DNA from 2 places in the Palleronia sp. genome. Region 1 is predicted to be linked to the other one. Evidence: riboswitches for the same ligand, from Rfam matches in the RefSeq annotation. Region 1 holds a riboswitch; the other holds the start of a gene.
The links. Region 1 has a riboswitch for cobalamin ahead of ACFDS3_RS00440 (CbtB domain-containing protein). Riboswitches for the same ligand answer to the same signal wherever they lie in the genome.

Region 1 (8,656 bases):
AGCATCAAGGCGGCCGGTGCGCTGCACGCTGAATTCATCGTGCAGTAAATGAAGTCTTAAGACCGAGGATGTCGTTCTGGTCTCTGCGACCTGTGGGGTGCTAAGGGGACTCCCTTGGCGCGAGGCATGCTGCCGAATGCTGCGCCGTGGGTTTCGAGAAGACATTGCGGGCCACCTAGAGGGGCGCGAAGGTCGGCGCTGCCGAGGACCTTTGATCAAATACGGGGCTTCCGTACCGGTTGCTCCGCCTCTGCGCCCATCTTTTGCCGAGATGCGCTCGCATCCTGAAGTCCGGATAAGCAGGAGACGAGACATGCGGCGAAACGCCCTCACCATTTTCGGAGCGTTGGCCTTGGCCGCCTGCACCGCGACCGGCGATCCACAGAGCGATCGAGCATTGGCCGGCGCCGCGGGCGGGGCTTTAATCGGGCAAATTCTGGGTGGTGATACCGAAGCAAGCCTTCTTGGCGCCGTGGCAGGCGCGGCCATTGGCGGCATTACGAGCGGACAGCCAGCGCAACAGGACCATCCATGCGCGGAGATCTATCGGCGCTATTCCAATCCCGAAGTCGCAGGCGATTACTGCGAGGTTCATCTTGCCAGTCTTGAGGGGTAGGCGCTAGCGGTACGAAATGACTTTCGTCCCGATCTTCACGTTCGGGTAGAGCTCGATGACGTCGTCATTGGTCAATCGGATACAGCCCGAGGAGACCGCTTGGCCGATCGTCCATGGCTGGGGGGTGCCGTGGATGCGATACATGGTGTCGCGTCCGCCGCGATAGAGATACATTGCGCGCGCACCCAACGGGTTGTCCGGGCCGCCCGGCATCCCATCGGCGTATTTGGCGTAAGTCTGTGGCTCGCGTCGGATCATGTTCTGCGTCGGCGTCCAGGAAGGCCATTCCTCTTTTCGCTTGATGACGGTTGTGCCGCGCAGATTGCGTCCGTCATCGCCGACAGCCACGTGGTATTCGCGTGCCCGGCCAGGCGCACGGACATGGTAGATCGAGAAGTAGTCGGGGAAGACGTGGATCGTGTCGACTTCGACATCGTCACGAATCTCCACGTCGCGCGCGCGCATTGTCTCGAGGCTCTTGTGAGGCAGGCCGGCGTGTCCCAGAACGGCCGAGGGCGTGAGGGCGGCAAATCCGGTGGCGATAAAATGGCGTCGGGTCAACATGGGCGGCTCTCTGGCAATGCGGGTCGCGGGGCGGTTCTGTGGCGGCTGCCACTTCATCGCAACGCACAATGACGTCAGAGGGTTCGTCGAGTTGACGTAACGGCCGATTTAGGCCCCGAGAGTGTGGGCGAAGGTCGTCGCGGACTGGCGGCGGAGCGGGATCGTCAGACAAGAACGGTGCCGTGTCAGTCACGTCTGCAACCGGTTCCGGCAGAACTGTCCGTGGGGCCTTGGCAACGTGGGAGGGAATGGGTCGGGCGACGGCGAGTGCGAAGCGATCTTGTAGTCGGCCGCCGATTCCTTACGCGGCGCGAGACAGGATGCGGCACTTGTGGGGCAGGGGCAGGGATTTCTCCGGCTCATGGTGGCGGCTGAAGGGCAAGCAGTATTGGACGCCTCGACTTCGACGGACTTGGTGCAGCAGGCCTTCGTCCGAAGGATGATTGCGCGGTTAGTGGCCTGGGCGCTACTGCAAGAGCGTTGTTTGCCGTTCTCGAGACAGTGAGCACGAGACGCAGCGGACGAGCCCAAGACCGGACGGTCCGGTGCGCTGACGAAGCCGTGAACGAGCTCGGGCGACGGAAGTTGAGGCGCACCCTCGTATCAGGTGCGTCGCCCGGACAGGGCGATGGGAGAACCGAAAGGACAACCAGATGATCCGCACCGCTGTTTTCGCGCTCATGGCCGGCACCGTCATGGCAGGGGCGACTTTCGCTCAGAACGCGCCCGGAGTCCGGGGGAACGAGCGTCCCCACCCAATCCTGCACCTCGACCAGAACGGCGACGGCCAGATCAGCCGCGAGGAGGCGCAGGCGATGGGGCAGAACCCGATGGCGCGCGCCGATGCGAATGGCGATGGCACCGTCTCGCGCGACGAAGTGATCCAGGCGGCCGTCGAACGGGCGACCGCGCGTGCGACGCAGCGGGCTGGCGCGATGTTCGACCGCTTTGACGAGGATGGCAACGGCGAGATCGCCGTCGAGAACCTGCCCGAGCCGCGTGGCCACCACGGCGACCGCGGTGAGCGGGTCGAGCAGCTTTTCGGGCGGTTCGATGCGAACGGCGACGGCACGCTGTCGGCTGATGAGATCGCGGACATCCCTCCGATGGGGCCGCGCGGCCCTCACGGGCTGGAGGGCCATGACGGTCATGGCAAGGGTCATGGCCAGAACGACCGCGGTTGATGCCATGGGACCGGCCCTGTGCTACGGGCCGGTCCCGACGGACGAGGGCGGGATGAGCGAGCCTGACGACGACAGCCTGCTGGCGATCTACGCAGCCGGCGACATGGCAGCCGCGGTGCCCTTGGCCCGGCGGCACCTGCCGCGCGTGCTGGCCGTGGCGCAGCGGATGCTGGGCGATGCGTCCGAGGCCGAGGATGTCGCGCAGGAGGCGCTGATGCGTCTGTGGCGCATCGCCCCGGACTGGGAACCGGGGCGGGCCAAGGTCTCGACCTGGCTCTACCGGGTGACGGCCAACCTGTGCACCGACCGGCTGCGCGGCCGCCGCCCGACCGAGCCGCTGGACGCGGCGAACGACCCTGCGGCGCCGGAGCCCGGCGTACGGGAACGGATGCAGGACGACCAGCGTCGTGCGGCGCTGGAGAATGCGCTGGCCCGGCTGCCTGAACGGCAGCGGCTGGCGGTGATCCTGCGCCACATCGAGGAACTGCCGAACCCCGAGATCGCGATCGCCATGGGCATCAGCGTTGAGGCGGTGGAGAGCCTGACGGCGCGGGGCAAGCTCGCCCTTGGCCGAATCCTGGCCGGACGGAAGGAGGCGTTGGGATATGTCGACGAATGACGACGACCTGAGCCGCGCGCTTGACGCGCTGAAGGCGCCGCGGGCGTCGGACGACCTGATGGTGCGCGTGCTGGCCGATGCCGCGCTTCAGCAGGGGCGCCGGGAACCGCTCCGGCCGTCGGACCTGCTGATGGCACGGGTGATGAGCGATGCCCGGACGGTCGCCGCAGGCCGCCGCCGACGCGAGGGCTGGGCCTGGGGCGGGATCGCCGCGGCGTGTGCCGTCGGCCTGCTCGTCGGCGTTGCCGATCCGGGCGGGGTGGTGGCTGCGGTTGCCCCCGAAGCCTATGCGATCGAGGATCTTTCGGGCGTCTATGCCTTCCAACTGGCGGAGGTCGTGGAATGAGCCTGCGTTCGATCCCGCGCCCGTGGCGCTACCTGCTGTTCATCTCCCTGGCGATCAACGTCGCTGTCGCGGGTGTCATCATCGGCTCTGCCCTGGACCGGCATGGACCGCATCGCGGCCCGCGTCTGAGCGGGCCGATTGCGCCGCTGGTCAGGTCCTTGCCCAACGAGGCGCGGCGCGACCTGTTCGCCGACCTCAAGCGCATGCCCCGCACTGAACCCGACAGGCGGCGCGGCTCATTCGAGGCGCTGCTCTCGGCCATCCGGGCGGAGCCGTTCGAACCCGAGGCCGTCACGGCAGCCCTACGAGAGCAGCGCGATCTGGGCGCGGCGCGGCTGGTGGCGCTGGAAGACGCCCTGGCCGAGCAGCTTGCCAGGCTGAGCGCCGAGGAGCGGGCGGATTATGCGGACCGGCTCAGGGCCCTGGTGCGCCGAGCGCGGTGACGATCCAGCCGAGCGCGGCGGCGGTGGCCAGCGTGACCATCAGCCCCGCACCGCGCCACACCATGACCCCCGCCAAGATGGACAGGCCCAGCACGCGCGGATCGAGCGTGGCGGGGCTGGGCATCCACAGGACCAGCGGCCCCACGGTCTGTCGCGTGACCTCGGTGAAGAGCACATGCAGCGCGAACCAGATCGACAGGTTTGCGATCACGCCGACCACGGCCGCGGTAATGCCGCTGAGCGCGCCGGCGAGGCGCGGCATGGCCGAGATACGCTCGATATGCGGGGCACCGGCGAAGATCCAGAGGTAGCACGGCACGAAGGTCGCCCAGAGCGACACCGCCGCACCCGCGAGCGCCAGCTGCCAACCGCCCGCGTCGTAGGCGGCCAGAGTTCCCACGAACTGTGTCACGAGGATCAGGGGGCCGGGCGTGGTTTCGGCAAAACCCAGGCCGTCCATCATCTCGCGCGCGGTCAGCCAGCCCAGGGTCGTCACCGCGTCCTGGGCCATCCAGGCGAGGACGGCGTAGGCGCCGCCGAAGGTGACGACGGCAAGCCCGGCAAAGAACATCCCGATCTCGCGCAGGATCCCGTCGAGCAGGACGAGCGGTCCCATCCAGATCACGGCCCCGGTCCCCAGCGCGGCGAGAGATGTGCGCCATGGCACGGGGCCGGTCGGCGCTTCGGCCTGATCGTTGCCGCCCAGAAGCGCACCGATCCCGGCGGCGGCGAGGATCACCAGCGGGAAGGGCAGCGCGAGGAAGAACAGCGCGACGAAGGCCGCGACCGCCAGCGCCCAATGCGCCGGGCGGGCAAGCGCGCGGCCGGCGACCTTTCTCAGCGCGCCAAGGACGACGACGAGGACCGGGGCCTTGATGCCGAGGAACAGTCGCTCGACGGCGGGGGTCTGGCCGTAGGCGGCATAGGCAAGAGCGAGGCCCAGCATCACCAGCGCGCCGGGCAGCACTAACAGCGCGCCGGCCACGAGCCCACCCGCGAGCCCGCGCAGACGCCAGCCGGCATAGGTGGCGAGCTGCATCGCCTCGGGGCCGGGCAGCAGCATGCAGAAGGACAGGGCCCGCAGGAACGTGCGCTCGGACAGCCACTTCGTCTAGTCCACGAGGATGCGGTGCATGACGGCGACCTGCGCCGCGGGTCCGCCGAAGCTGAGCACGCCGATACGGCCGAAGGCCCGCAGGAAAGGGCCGGTGCCCGGTCTGTCGGTCATGGCGGCTCTCTCCCGGCTGCGGCGCCTTGGTGTCGCGGGCGGGCGATCCGGTTAACGGGGCACATCCGCTCTTTCCACAGAAGGGCACGTCGGCTACGCAGGAGGTGCCCGGTGTTCCGCCCAATGGCGGAGCCCAGAGGGAATCCGGTGACATGCCGGAGCCGCCCCCGCGACTGTAAGCGGCGAGCGCGCGTTCGAAAAAGCCACTCGGATGTCGGTCCGGGGAAGGCGAGCGTCGCGCGAGGACCCGCAAGCCAGGAGACCTGCCGGGCATGATGGAAACCAGACCGTCGGGGAGACGGGCAAGGAGACGAGACATGAATACCACCACCGCATCCCGCGCCGCGTCCGCAAGCGTTGCCCTGCCGGCGCTTTTCGCGTCGATCATCGGCCTGGGACTGATCGTCCTGGCGGGCCACGTGCAGGCCGACGCGCTGCACGACGCCGCGCACGACGTGCGCCACGCCACCGGCTTTCCCTGCCACTGAGCCATGCTTGCACGTATCCTGACCAGCGCGGTGATCGCTGGATTCGCCGCGGGGCTCGTCGCGGCGACCCTTCAGCTTGTCTTCGTGCAGCCGGTCCTGCTTCACGCGGAACTCTACGAGGCCGGTGAGCTGCTCCATTTCGGCAGCGACTCGGTCGTCCCGGTCGAGCAGGACCTGGGCGGCTTCAACCTGATGCGCGACGGGCTGAGCGTGTTGTTCTCGGCCCTCGTCTATGTCGGCTATGCGCTGATCGTGACCGCCGCGATGGCCGTCGCGGCCGAGCGGGGCGTGGCGCGAATCACCGGACGCACCGGTATCCTGTGGGGGATCGCCGGCTGGGTCGCCGTGCAGTTCGGCCCCGCCATCGGCCTGCCGCCCGAGCTTCCGGGCGTGGCCGCCGCCGACCTGGCCGCGCGCCGGGCGTGGTGGGCCGGCACGGTCGTCTCGACCGGGACCGCCTGTGCGCTTCTTGGGTTTGGACGGTCGTGGATGGCATGGGGCGCGGCGATCGTGCTGTTCCTGCTGCCCCACGTGATCGGCGCGCCGCAGCCCGAGGTGTATACCGGTCCGACGCCGCCCGAGCTCGCGGGCGAGTTCGCCGCGCGGGCGCTTGGCGTCGGCCTGGCGGTCTGGGTCTGCCTCGGCGCGCTGGCGGGCCACTTGTGGAGCCGCGAGATGCGTGAGGCGGGGATTTCGCAACCCGCATGAGTCGGCGGTGGGTTCGCCCGCCGCCCTATTGCGACGGAGGCCACCGTGGGTCGCCCCATTCTGATGCTGTTCTTCGAGTCCGGCCTTGGCGTCGTCCTTGCCGCGGGGCAGGGGCTGACGCTGGACGGGCACGACCACGCCAGCCACGATCACGGCGACGCGGCTCACGCCGCGATGCATGCCGAAATGGTGGATGTTCCCGGCGCCGCGCTGGCGGTCGAGGCCACGCCGGACCCGGTCGGCGGCTAGAACCTGCACCTTATCGCCGAGGGGTTCGCCTTCGCCCCGGCCGCGGCGGGGCACGCGCATGTGCCGGGCGAGGGGCACGCGCATGTCTATGTCGATGGGGCATGCTTGGCCGGCTCTATGGCGATTGGGCGCATATTCCCGGCGGTGGCGACGTGCGGATCACGCTGAACGCCAACGATCACAGGGCGTTGACCTCGGGCGGCCTGCCGGTCGAGGCGCGCCTGCGGCTGGAGTAGCGCCGGGCCCGGCTTGCGGGGCAAGAGGCCATTCGCTAGGCAACGGGCGTCGCGGGGTCCCGCTCATTACGAGGCGCCGGGGGCCGACGGTCGTATTTCGACACGCGATGTCCTACATTAACGGCCTGTGCGCCGGAGACCGCGAGGCTTTGCAATGAAAATCCTGAGGCGCACGCTCGTCGCGCTTTTTGCCGGCGACGACGAACGGAGTGACATTCTGCGCCGGCTGCTGACCGAACAGGCGGCCGCGCAACGCAAATGGTACGTGCTGGCGGTCCTCGCGATGATCGTGGTCGCGAGCACGACAGCGGCGACCGCGCTGCTGATGGAATACATCGTCGAGGCGCTGACGGCCTACGACAACAAGAGCGTCGTCCTGCTGGTCGCGGGGGCGGTTGCGGCGACATTCACGCTGAAGGGCGCGGCGAACTACGTGCAGTCCGTGGCGATGTCGCGGGCCGGCAACCGGATCATCGCAAACCAGCAGGAAGAGCTTTACCGCAAGCTGCTGAAGAACGGCGTGTCCTTCTTCAATCAGCAGGAATCGTCGAACCTGCTCATGCGCCTGACCTCGGGTGCGGCGGCGGCGCAGCAGGTGATCGAGCTGATCGTCGCGTCGATCAGCCGCGACGCGCTGATGCTGGTGGGGCTTCTGGGCGTCATGATCTATCAAGCCCCGTTCCTGTCGATCTTCGCGCTGCTGGTCGGACCGACCGCGATATTCGGTCTGCGTGGACTGCTACGCCAGATCCGCGAAATCATGCGCAGCGAGCAAGCCTCGACCGCCGAAATCATGAAGGTCGTGCAGGAGACTTCAAAAGGAATCCACGTCGTTAAGGTCTTCTCGCTCGAGGATCAGATGCAGGGCCGCATGGGCTCGGCCGTGCGCAACGTCGAACGTCGCCGCAATGCCATCGCCCGGATCGGCGCCGTGACAAGCCCCCTGATGGAGACATTGGCCGGCTTTGCCATCGCTGGGATCGTGGCGGTCAGCGCGTTCTCTCTCTTTGGCGGGGAGCCGACGACGGCGGGCGAGCTGATGTCGTTCATCACCGCCTTCATGATGGCCTACGAGCCTGCCAAGAGGCTCAGCCGCGTGCGTATCAAGCTCGAGACGGCGATGGTCCGCGTGCGGATGATGTTCGAGCTTCTGGACTATGAGGAGCAGCTTGTCGAAGCGCCCGATGCTGTGCCGCTCGAGCCGGGGCCGGGCGATGTGCGCCTCGACGATGTGACCTTCACCTACGGTCAGAAAAAGACGGTCCTGAAGAGCCTGACGCTGGACTTCCCGGCACGAAAAACGACGGCGCTGGTCGGTCCTTCGGGCGGCGGCAAGTCCACGATCCTGAACCTTTTGATGCGGCTCTACGATCCGTCCTCGGGGCGGGTCCTGATCGACGGGCAGGACATCCGCGGGTCGACCTTCGCATCGCTGCGGGATCGGATCTCATTCGTGGGGCAGGATACGTTCCTGTTCTCGGCCTCGGTGCGCGAGAACATCCGCTACAGCCGCCCCAGCGCGACCGACGAAGAGGTCGAGGCCGCCGCCCGCGATGCCAACGCGCACGACTTCATCATGGCGCTGGACGACGGCTACGACACCGAGGTTGGCGAGAACGGCAACTTCCTCTCGGGCGGGCAGCGCCAGCGCATCGCGATCGCCCGCGCGATCCTGCGCCAGTCCGAGATCCTGCTGCTGGACGAGGCGACGAGCGCTCTCGACGCCAGTTCGGAGGCGCTGGTCAAGGAGGCGCTTACCCGCTTGACCGAGAATACGACGACAATTGTGATCGCGCACCGGCTTTCGACGATCCTCCAGGCAGACCAGGTTCACGTGATCGACGACGGGCACGTGGTCGAAACCGGTTCGGTGCACGAGCTTCTGGCCCGCCAAGGGCCGTTCCGGACGCTCTATGAGCAGCAATTCGAAGGGTTCCGCGATGCCGCAGCCGAGTGACCTGTTCCGGCGGGCCAA
Region 2 (8,656 bases), on a different contig from region 1:
AGGTTCGCGGCCTCGTCGGCGGCGGCGCGCCAGTCGGCCTCGGCCAGCATCAGGTTGGTCAGCCACAGGGTCAGGCAATCGACGAGGCGCGGCCCGGTATCGCTGGCCCGCAACGCGCCGATCAGGTCGACCGGCTCTTCGATGAGGCGCCATTCAGCGCCGCGTCGCGCCCTGTGGGCGGCGATGCGGGCGTACATCTCGTCATCCTGCGGCTGGGCAGTGGCGATATAGGTGGGGGCGCCGCCAAGACCTGCGACGGACCGCTCGGCGAAGGCTGACTTGCCCGACCGTGCCCCGCCCGTGATGAGGATCGACTTTGCCATGCTAAAGTGACACATCACAGGCTGCGAAAAAAGGAAAGCCTCGCCATCGATGCCGCGCCCCGATCTGCTTTTCGTCCGCCACGCGCCGGCGGTGGATCTGACCCGTTTGTGGGGCCGGTCCGAGGTCGATGCCACGCCGGACCCCGCCGCCGTTGCGGCGCTGCGGGACATGCTGGGCGAGGTCGCCACCGTCGTCAGCAGCCCGGCGCGCCGCTGCGTCCAAACCGCCCGAGTGCTGTTTCCCGACATCAAGGCCGCGCAGGATGACCGCCTGTGGGAGCAAGATTTCGGCCGGTATGACGGCGCGCCGCTGACCGAGTTGCCCGATCTCGGCCCCCTCACCGGCGACGCGCTCGCCGTCCACAGGTGGGAGGGGGGCGAGAGCTTCACCGACCTCTGCGCCCGCGTCGCCCCCGCGCTGGCCCCACTCTCAGCCGAAGGGCCGGTCGCTGTCGTGGCCCATGCCGGCACGATCCGCGCCGCGCTTGCCGCAGTCGTCGGCCCCGGCGCCGCGCTCGCCTTCGAGGTCGCGCCCCTGTCCCTGACCCGCATGACGGCGCATCCCGGCGGCTTCGCGATCGGCTGTGTCAACGCGAGGCCGCGATGAGCGGGCATTTCGGCGAGTGGATGCAGGGCCGTCTCGGCCCCGGCGGCCCGTTGGCCCTCGTCACCCTGTCGTGCCCGCTGTCCCCGGTAGAGGTCTCGCCCGGGGCGGGCCCGTTGCTGCCGCCCGAACGGATCGCAAACTTCTGCGCCGCGCTTGGCGTAGCCGACCCGGGGCTTGGGCTGGTCGCACGGCTGCCTCTTGGCGGAGGAACGGGCGCCTCGACCGCGGCGCTTTTGCAGATCGCGCGCGCGGTCGGCTTTCACGATCCCGACCGCCTCGCCGCCGCTTGCCTCGCGGCCGAGGGGGCTAGCGATCCGCTGATGCTGGCGCGCCCAGACGGCGTACTCTGGGCCCCGCGCGAGGGACGCGCGCTGGCCAAGGTCGCGCCGCCCCCCGCGGCCGAGATCGTCGGCGGCTTCTGGGGACCGCCCCTGCCGACAGACCCCAGCGACATCGCCTTCCCCGACATCGCGGACCTTTTCCGCCTCTGGTCCGGCCGGGACCTGCCCCTCTGCGCCGAGATCGCGAGCGAATCCGCTCGCCGCACCACGACCGCCCGCGGACCGGCCGACGACCCCACCGCAACGCTCGCCGCCGATCTCGGAGCTTTGGGCTGGGCGCGTGCGCATACCGGCTCCGCCCGCGCCCTGATCTATGCACCGGGCACCGTGCCTGCCGCCGCCGAGGCCGCGCTGGCCGAGGCCGGCCTGACCGACATCGTCGGTTTCCGCACCGGTGGCCCGGCATGATCGGCGCTATGGCGGCGGCCCTGGCGCTCGATGCGGTGCTTGGCTGGCCGCAAGTCGCCTATAACCGGATCGGCCATCCAGTGACGTGGATGGGCCGGTTGATCGCGCTGCTCGACACGCGACTGAACGACGGCACTCCAGAGGCACGCCGCCGCGCAGGCGTCCTGACGGTCGTTGTGACGCTGGCAGCGGTGCTGGTCCCGGCGGTCTTTCTGCAAAGCGCGCTGTCCGGCGGACTGACGGCGACACTGGTGACCGGGCTTCTGGCGTGGCCGCTGGTCGCGGCGCGGTCTCTCCACGATCACGTCGCGGCGGTCGCGGTGCCCTTGGCCGCCGGCGACATCGCAACGGCGCGGGGGGAAGTCGCCAAGATCGTCGGACGCGACCCGGCGCAGTTGGATGCGTCGGGCATCGCGCGCGCCGCCATCGAAAGCCTTGCAGAGAACGCCAGCGACGGCGTTATCGCGCCGCTGTTCTGGGGCGCGATCTTCGGCCTGCCGGGGATCGCCGCATACAAGGCCATCAACACGATGGATTCGATGATCGGCCACCGTACCCCGCGCCATGAACACTTCGGCCGCGCCGCCGCGCGGGTCGACGACGTCGCGAACTGGATTCCCGCGCGCCTGACCGGAGCGCTGTTCTGCGTCGTCGCCCCCGCACCAAAAGCGGCGCTTAAAGCAATGCGGCGGGACGCGCGAAAGCACCGCTCGCCCAATGCCGGCTGGCCCGAAGCGGCGATGGCCGCGGCGCTTGGCTGCCGCCTGTCCGGTCCGCGCGTCTATGGCGACCGTGTGGCGGACGAGCCGTGGCTGAACGCGGACGCGCCCGATGCGACGGCCGCGGCGCCTGGCCGGTCGCTCGACCTCTATCGCCGGGCGATCCTGATCGCAGGGGCGGTGCTGGTGGCGGGGTGGGTCGCATGAGGGATCACGGCGGCAATCTCGACGCGGCAATGATGCGGTATGGCGGCGACGGCTGGCTCGACCTGTCCACCGGGATAAACCCGCGCGCCTACCCCGTGCCCGACCTGCCCTCCCGCGCCTGGACCGCACTGCCCACCCGCGCCGAGATGGCCGCGCTGTCGGACGCGGCGCGGGCGGCCGTTGGCACGACGGCTACGGTCGTGCCAATGGCCGGGGCGCAGGGGGCGATCCAGGCGCTGCCGCGCGTGGTCTCCGGCAGGTCGGCGCGAGTGCTGGGTCCGACCTACAACGAGCATGCAGGGGCGCTGGTCGGGGCCGGATGGGAGGTCGCCGAGATGACCGAGATCGGGGCGCTCGAAGGCGCTGATCTTGCCGTGGTCGTGAACCCGAACAATCCGGACGGGCGAAGCTGCACGCCCGATGCGCTGCGCGCGCTGGCCGCACAGGTCGCTACGCTGGTCGTGGACGAGAGTTTCTGCGACGTCGCGCCCGAGCTGTCCCTTGCGAAGGACATGCCGTCGAATGCAGTGATCCTGCGGTCCTTCGGCAAGTTTTTCGGCCTCGCGGGCGTGCGGCTGGGCTTCGCCCTGACCGCCGGGCCTTTGGCGGCCAAGCTGCAGGCCGAGGCTGGTCCGTGGCCGGTCTCGGGCGCCGCGATCGAGATCGGACGGCGGGCCCTGTCCGACACGGGGTGGCAGGCCGAGACTCGCGAACGGCTTGTTCGCGACGCCGAGCGGCTCGACCGGCTGGCGGCTACCGCGGGTTGGCGGTTGGTCGGGGGCACAACCCTGTTCCGTACCTACGACGCAGGCCACGCCGCCGCGGCACAGGACAAGCTGGCGCGGGGCCGCGTATGGAGCCGGATCTTCCCCTATAGCGACGGATGGATTCGACTGGGCCTGCCGGACGGCGACGGCTGGGCGCAGCTTGAGGCCGCGCTTTAGCGGGCGAGGCACAGCAGGCCGTCCACGTCCAGATGCGCCTCGAGATGGTCGGCCAGCGCGTCGAGCGTCGCCTCGACGCCGGCGCCATAGCCGGCCTCGGACACGACACCGAGGCCGGCCAGCCATGCCGCACGGAACGCGTCGTCGGTGAACATGCCATGCAAGTAGCTGCCGGCGATGCGGCCGTCGGCGCTGACCGCGCCTTCCGGGGTGCCGTCCACGAAACCGAAGGGGCGCACGCGGTCGGGGCCGTCGGTTGCGCCCATGTGGATCTCGTAGCCGTCAAAGCACTGCCCGGTCGCCGCGTGGATCGCGCGCACCTCGGTCAGGCGCTTGTCGGGCGACATCGTGGTGGTAACGTCCAGCAGGCCAAGGCCCGGGTCGGCGCCCCGCGCGCCCTCGACCCCCTGCGGATCGGCGACCTCGCGCCCGAGAATCTGGTAGCCGCCGCAGATGCCCAGCACATGGCCGCCGCGCCGGACGTGGGCGGCGATGTCGACGTCCCAGCCCTGCGCGCGCAGGCAAGCAAGGTCGCGCCGCGTGGACTTCGTGCCGGGGACAATGACCACGTCCGCGTCGCCCGGCAGCGCCTGGCCGGGGCCTAGCATGGTCAACCGCACGCCCGGCTCGGCCGCCAGCGGGTCGAGGTCGTCGAAATTCGCGATCCGTCCGAGGCGCAGGCAGACGATGTGCAACCCCTCGCCCCTTCCCCCGCGCAGGTCGAGCGCGTCTTCGGCCGGCAGCCTCCACGCGCCGTCGAACCACGGGCAGACGCCGAAGCCGCGCCAGCCGGTGCGCGCCTCGATCAGCCGATAGCCGTCATCGAACAGCGAGGGGTCGCCCCGGAAGCGGTTGATGAGGAACCCGCCGATCAGCGCGGCGTCTTCGGGGTCGATCACCGCCTGGGTGCCAACGATCTGTGCGATCACCCCGCCCCGGTCGATATCGCCGGCCAGCACCACGGGCACGGCGGCCGCCCGCGCGAAACCCATGTTGGCGATGTCGCCGGCGCGCAGGTTGACCTCGGCCGGGCTGCCGGCGCCTTCGACCAGCACCAGGTCATGGGCGGTCTTCAGGCGAAAGAAGCTCTCGAGCACCTTTTCGAGCAAGTGCGGCTTCAGCTTGGCGTAGTCACGGGCGCGAACGGTGGTCAGGCGGCGGCCCTGCACGATGACCTGCGCGCCGGTGTCGGACTCGGGCTTCAGCAGGACAGGGTTCATGTCGGTGTGGCGGGGCAGATCGGCGGCCATCGCCTGCAGCGCCTGCGCGCGGCCGATCTCGCCCCCGTCGGCCGTAACGGCGGCGTTGTTCGACATGTTCTGCGGCTTGAACGGTGCCACCGACAGGCCGCGCCTGCGCGCAGCACGGCAGAGGCCCGCCACCAGCATCGACTTGCCCACGTTCGAGCCCGTGCCCTGGATCATCAGCGCGCGGGTCATCCGACTTCTGCCACGGTCAGTTCGGGCGGGCAGAACAGGCGAATGGGCGGCCCGCTGGTCCCGATCCCGGAGGACACGACGAGCTGCCGCGTCCCCTCGCTCAGATGCCCGTAGGCGTAGCGCACGCCGAAGCGCGAGGGGACCATCCACGGCCGCCCCGCGAACCGGATCTGCCCCCCATGCGTGTGCCCCGACAGCGTCAGGTCCACGTGATCGGGCAGATCGGCAAACGCGTCCGGCTCGTGCGCGAGCAGGATGGTGAACAGCCCGGGATCGCAGCCTTGAAGCGCCGCCTCGACATCCGCTCCGCCGATGCGGCGGCCATAGGCCCGCTGCGATTCCAGCCCGGCGAGAGTGAAGGGAACGCCGCCGGCCTCGAGCACCCGCGCCACATTCGACAGGGGCGGCAAGCCAACCGCGGTCAGCGCGCGGTGCCAGAATGTCTCGGCCGCGCGGCCGCGGCGGGCGACCGGATCGTCCTTCCAGTCGTGGTTGCCCATGATCGCGTGAACTCCGAGCGGCGCAGTCAGGCGCGCGAGGTGCGGCACGACCTCCGGCGGGGTCAGCGGCCGCATTCCCCAGGAGTGGCCCACGTAGTCACCCAACAGGCAGATCATGTCGGCCTCCAGCCCCTGCACCTGATCGACGATCCGCTTCACCCGCGCCTCGTTCACCAAGGGCGCGCAGGCATGCAGGTCGGCAAGGATCGCGATGCGCATCCGGGGGACGGCGACGTCGCGGCGGGGCGCGACGGCGTAGCGGGCAACGCGCAGGGTCACAGGCCCAGCACCCCGGGCAGCCGGTCGCGCGTCTCGGGGGCAAAGCGGAACACCCTCCACCCGCGGCTCTGCGCACGGCCGCAGTTCTCGGCGCTGTCGTCGATGAGCAGGATCCGGGGCGGGGGTAGAGCGGCCCACCGCTCGATCTGGCCGAAGAAGCCGGGGGACGGCTTGGCCACCCCCATCTCACCGCTGGCAAACACCCGCTCGGCCACGCGCCCGGCGCTGGTCCGGTCCCTGATATACTGCGCGCGCGAGACGGGATTGTTCGTGGCGATCACCTTGCGACCCGGGCACGCGTCGAGCCACGAGACCGCCTCGGCGTCGGGTCGGTCGTCGGCGGTCAGCCAGTGCGCCAGGAAATCCTCGGCCGTGATGTCGTGCCCCTCGTCCTCGATCCAGCCGGAAAGCCGCTCCTGCAGGTCGCACCAGCCGTTCAGCACGTCCCGCCTTTGCCCGGGGACGTTCAGGAACCGGCGAAAGCTGTCGGGCGAGATCCCGACGTCCCGGTCGAGGTCGGCGATCCACGGAAACACCTTGCCGCCGGGATTGACGTTCAGCACCCCGTCGAAGTCCCAGACCACAAGGTCGAAGGCGATCGGTGCGGTCAGAACTCCACCCCCTTCTGCGCCTTGATGCCGTCGCGGAACGGGTGCTTCACCAGATCCATCTCTGTCACGAGATCCGCCGCCTCGATCAGCTCGGGCTTGGCGTTGCGGCCCGTCAGCACGACGTGGGTCATGTCGGGCTTTTCCTCCAGCAGGAAGCGCACCACCTCGTCGATGTCGAGGTAGTCGTAGCGCAGGGCGATGTTGATCTCGTCCAGAAGGACGAAGCCGTTGCGGGTGTCGCGGATCTGCTCCTTCGCGATCTCCCAGCCGCGACGGGCCGCGGCGATGTCGCGGTCGCGGTCCTGAGTTTCCCAGGTGAAGCCCTCGCCGGCGACGAACAGGCGCACCTCCGGGAAGCGGTCCTCGATCACGCGCTTTTCGCCGGTTTCCCAGTCGCCCTTCACGAACTGCACGACCGCCGCCGGTATGCCCCAGCCGACGCAGCGCATGACCATCCCGAACGCGGACGAGGACTTGCCCTTCCCCTTGCCGGTATGGACGACGATCAGGCCCTTTTCACCGGTCTTGCCCGCCATCATCCGATCGCGGGCCTCCTTGATCTTCTTCATCTTGGCGTTGTGCCGCTCGGCTGCTTCGTCCATCGCTTGACTCCGGGCTTGCGTTGCGCCCATGTCTCGCCTGCGCTGGTGCCCGTTGCAACGGGTGAAAAGGGAATGGGTCTTTGAACCCAGCCGCCCCCGCGACCGTGACCGGAGAGGTCGCCCGACGCCACTGGCCAACCGGCCGGGAAGGCGGGACGACCGCGGGCAGACGCCCACATCCGCAAGCCGGGAGACCTGCCAGCCGCCGAAGTGAGACGACGTGGACGGGGTGTGCCACGATCGGAGGACGGGGCCCTGCCCCCATTCCGTGATGCGCCCCGCCGGAAAGGTGAGAATGGCCGAGACCGAACTTCTGGTCTGCGTGAAGTGCCGTCGCGGGATCGACACCCCCGGCGAATCCCGCCGCCCCGGCAAGGTGCTCGCCGACGCCGTCGCGGGCCAGCTTCCCGAGGGCGTGCGCCTGGTCGAGGTCGAGTGCATGTCGAACTGCGAGCGCGGCTGTTCGATCGCGCTGCGCGGCCCCGACCGCTGGACCTTCGTCTACGGCAACCTGACCGAGGCCGACGCGGCCCTCGTGGTCGAAGGCGCCAGCCTCTATGCCGCCCAGCCCGACGGGCTTGTGCCGTGGCGCGAACGGCCCGAACATTTCAAGCGCAACTGCATCGCGCGCATCCCGCCACTGGAGATCCCCGAATGACCGACCTGTCCAAGCTTCCCGTCACCGTCGTCACGGGCTTCCTCGGAAGCGGCAAGACTACTCTGATCCGCCACCTCATGCAGAATCCCGGCGGCCGCCGTCTGGCGGTCGTGGTCAACGAATTCGGCGATGTCGGCGTCGATGGCGAGATCCTCAAGGGCTGCGCGATCCCCGACTGCCCGGCCGAGAACATCGTCGAACTGGCGAATGGCTGCATCTGCTGCACCGTGGCCGACGACTTCATCCCGACGATCGAGGCGCTGATGAAGCTCGACCCCCGCCCCGACCACATCCTGATCGAGACCTCCGGCCTCGCGCTGCCGAAACCGCTTCTCAAGGCGTTCGACTGGCCCGACATCCGCTCGAAGATCACCGTCGACGGCGTGATCGCGCTGGCCGATGCCGAGGCCGTCGCCGCCGGCCGCTTCGCCCCTGACGTGGACCGGGTGCAGGCGCAGCGCGAGGCCGACGACAGCATCGACCACGAAACGCCCCTGTCCGAGGTGTTCGAGGACCAGATCTCCTGCGCGGACATCGTCCTGCTGACCAAGCCCGACCTCGCCGGTCCCGAAGGCGTGGCGAAGGCGCGCGAGATCATCGCCGCCGAAGCCCCCCGCCCCCTGCCCATCGTGGAATGCGCTGAAGGTGTCGTGGACCCGCGCGTGATCCTCGGGCTGAAGGCCGCCGCCGAGGATGACATGGACGCCCGCCCCAGCCACCATGACGACGCGGCCGACCACGATCACGACGACTTCGAGTCGATCGTCGTGGACATTCCCGAGCTTGCCACCCCCGCCGATCTGGTCGCCGCCATCGAACGCCTCGCGCAAGAGCGCAACATCCTGCGCGTGAAGGGCTACGCCGCCGTCCAGGGCAAGCCCATGCGCCTGCTGGTCCAGGCCGTCGGCGCCCGCGTCCGGCACCAGTTCGACCGCCCGTGGAAGCCCGAGGAAGCCCGCCGTGGCCGCCTCGTGGTGATCGCCGAGCATGACGACATCGACGAAACTGCGATCCGCGC

Region 2: another riboswitch for cobalamin. It lies ahead of ACFDS3_RS07100 (DUF1636 family protein); the one in region 1 lies ahead of ACFDS3_RS00440 (CbtB domain-containing protein).

What each region holds. Positions count from the first base shown of each region.
Region 1 covers NZ_JBELKF010000001.1:83,471-92,126, forward strand. The annotation lists gene ACFDS3_RS00400 (flagellar basal body P-ring protein FlgI) at 1-48, shown strand, start outside; gene ACFDS3_RS00405 (glycine zipper 2TM domain-containing protein) at 314-616, shown strand; gene ACFDS3_RS00410 (L,D-transpeptidase) at 620-1,180, opposite strand; gene ACFDS3_RS00415 (EF-hand domain-containing protein) at 1,834-2,364, shown strand; gene ACFDS3_RS00420 (RNA polymerase sigma factor) at 2,369-2,983, shown strand; gene ACFDS3_RS00425 (hypothetical protein) at 2,970-3,329, shown strand; gene ACFDS3_RS00430 (periplasmic heavy metal sensor) at 3,326-3,772, shown strand; gene ACFDS3_RS00435 (chromate transporter) at 3,744-4,874, opposite strand; cobalamin riboswitch at 5,093-5,286, shown strand; gene ACFDS3_RS00440 (CbtB domain-containing protein) at 5,318-5,488, shown strand; gene ACFDS3_RS00445 (CbtA family protein) at 5,492-6,196, shown strand; gene ACFDS3_RS00450 (hypothetical protein) at 6,242-6,445, shown strand; gene ACFDS3_RS00455 (hypothetical protein) at 6,547-6,681, shown strand; gene ACFDS3_RS00460 (ABC transporter ATP-binding protein) at 6,836-8,638, shown strand; gene ACFDS3_RS00465 (alginate lyase family protein) at 8,622-8,656, shown strand, end outside.
Region 2 covers NZ_JBELKF010000019.1:2,559-11,214, reverse strand. The annotation lists gene cobU (bifunctional adenosylcobinamide kinase/adenosylcobinamide-phosphate guanylyltransferase) at 1-323, opposite strand, end outside; gene ACFDS3_RS07140 (histidine phosphatase family protein) at 373-930, shown strand; gene ACFDS3_RS07135 (propanediol utilization protein) at 927-1,679, shown strand; gene cbiB (adenosylcobinamide-phosphate synthase CbiB) at 1,676-2,605, shown strand; gene cobD (threonine-phosphate decarboxylase CobD) at 2,602-3,549, shown strand; gene ACFDS3_RS07120 (cobyric acid synthase) at 3,546-4,988, opposite strand; gene ACFDS3_RS07115 (metallophosphoesterase) at 4,985-5,767, opposite strand; gene ACFDS3_RS07110 (HAD family hydrolase) at 5,764-6,351, opposite strand; gene cobO (cob(I)yrinic acid a,c-diamide adenosyltransferase) at 6,375-6,980, opposite strand; cobalamin riboswitch at 7,007-7,198, shown strand; gene ACFDS3_RS07100 (DUF1636 family protein) at 7,276-7,638, shown strand; gene cobW (cobalamin biosynthesis protein CobW) at 7,635-8,656, shown strand, end outside.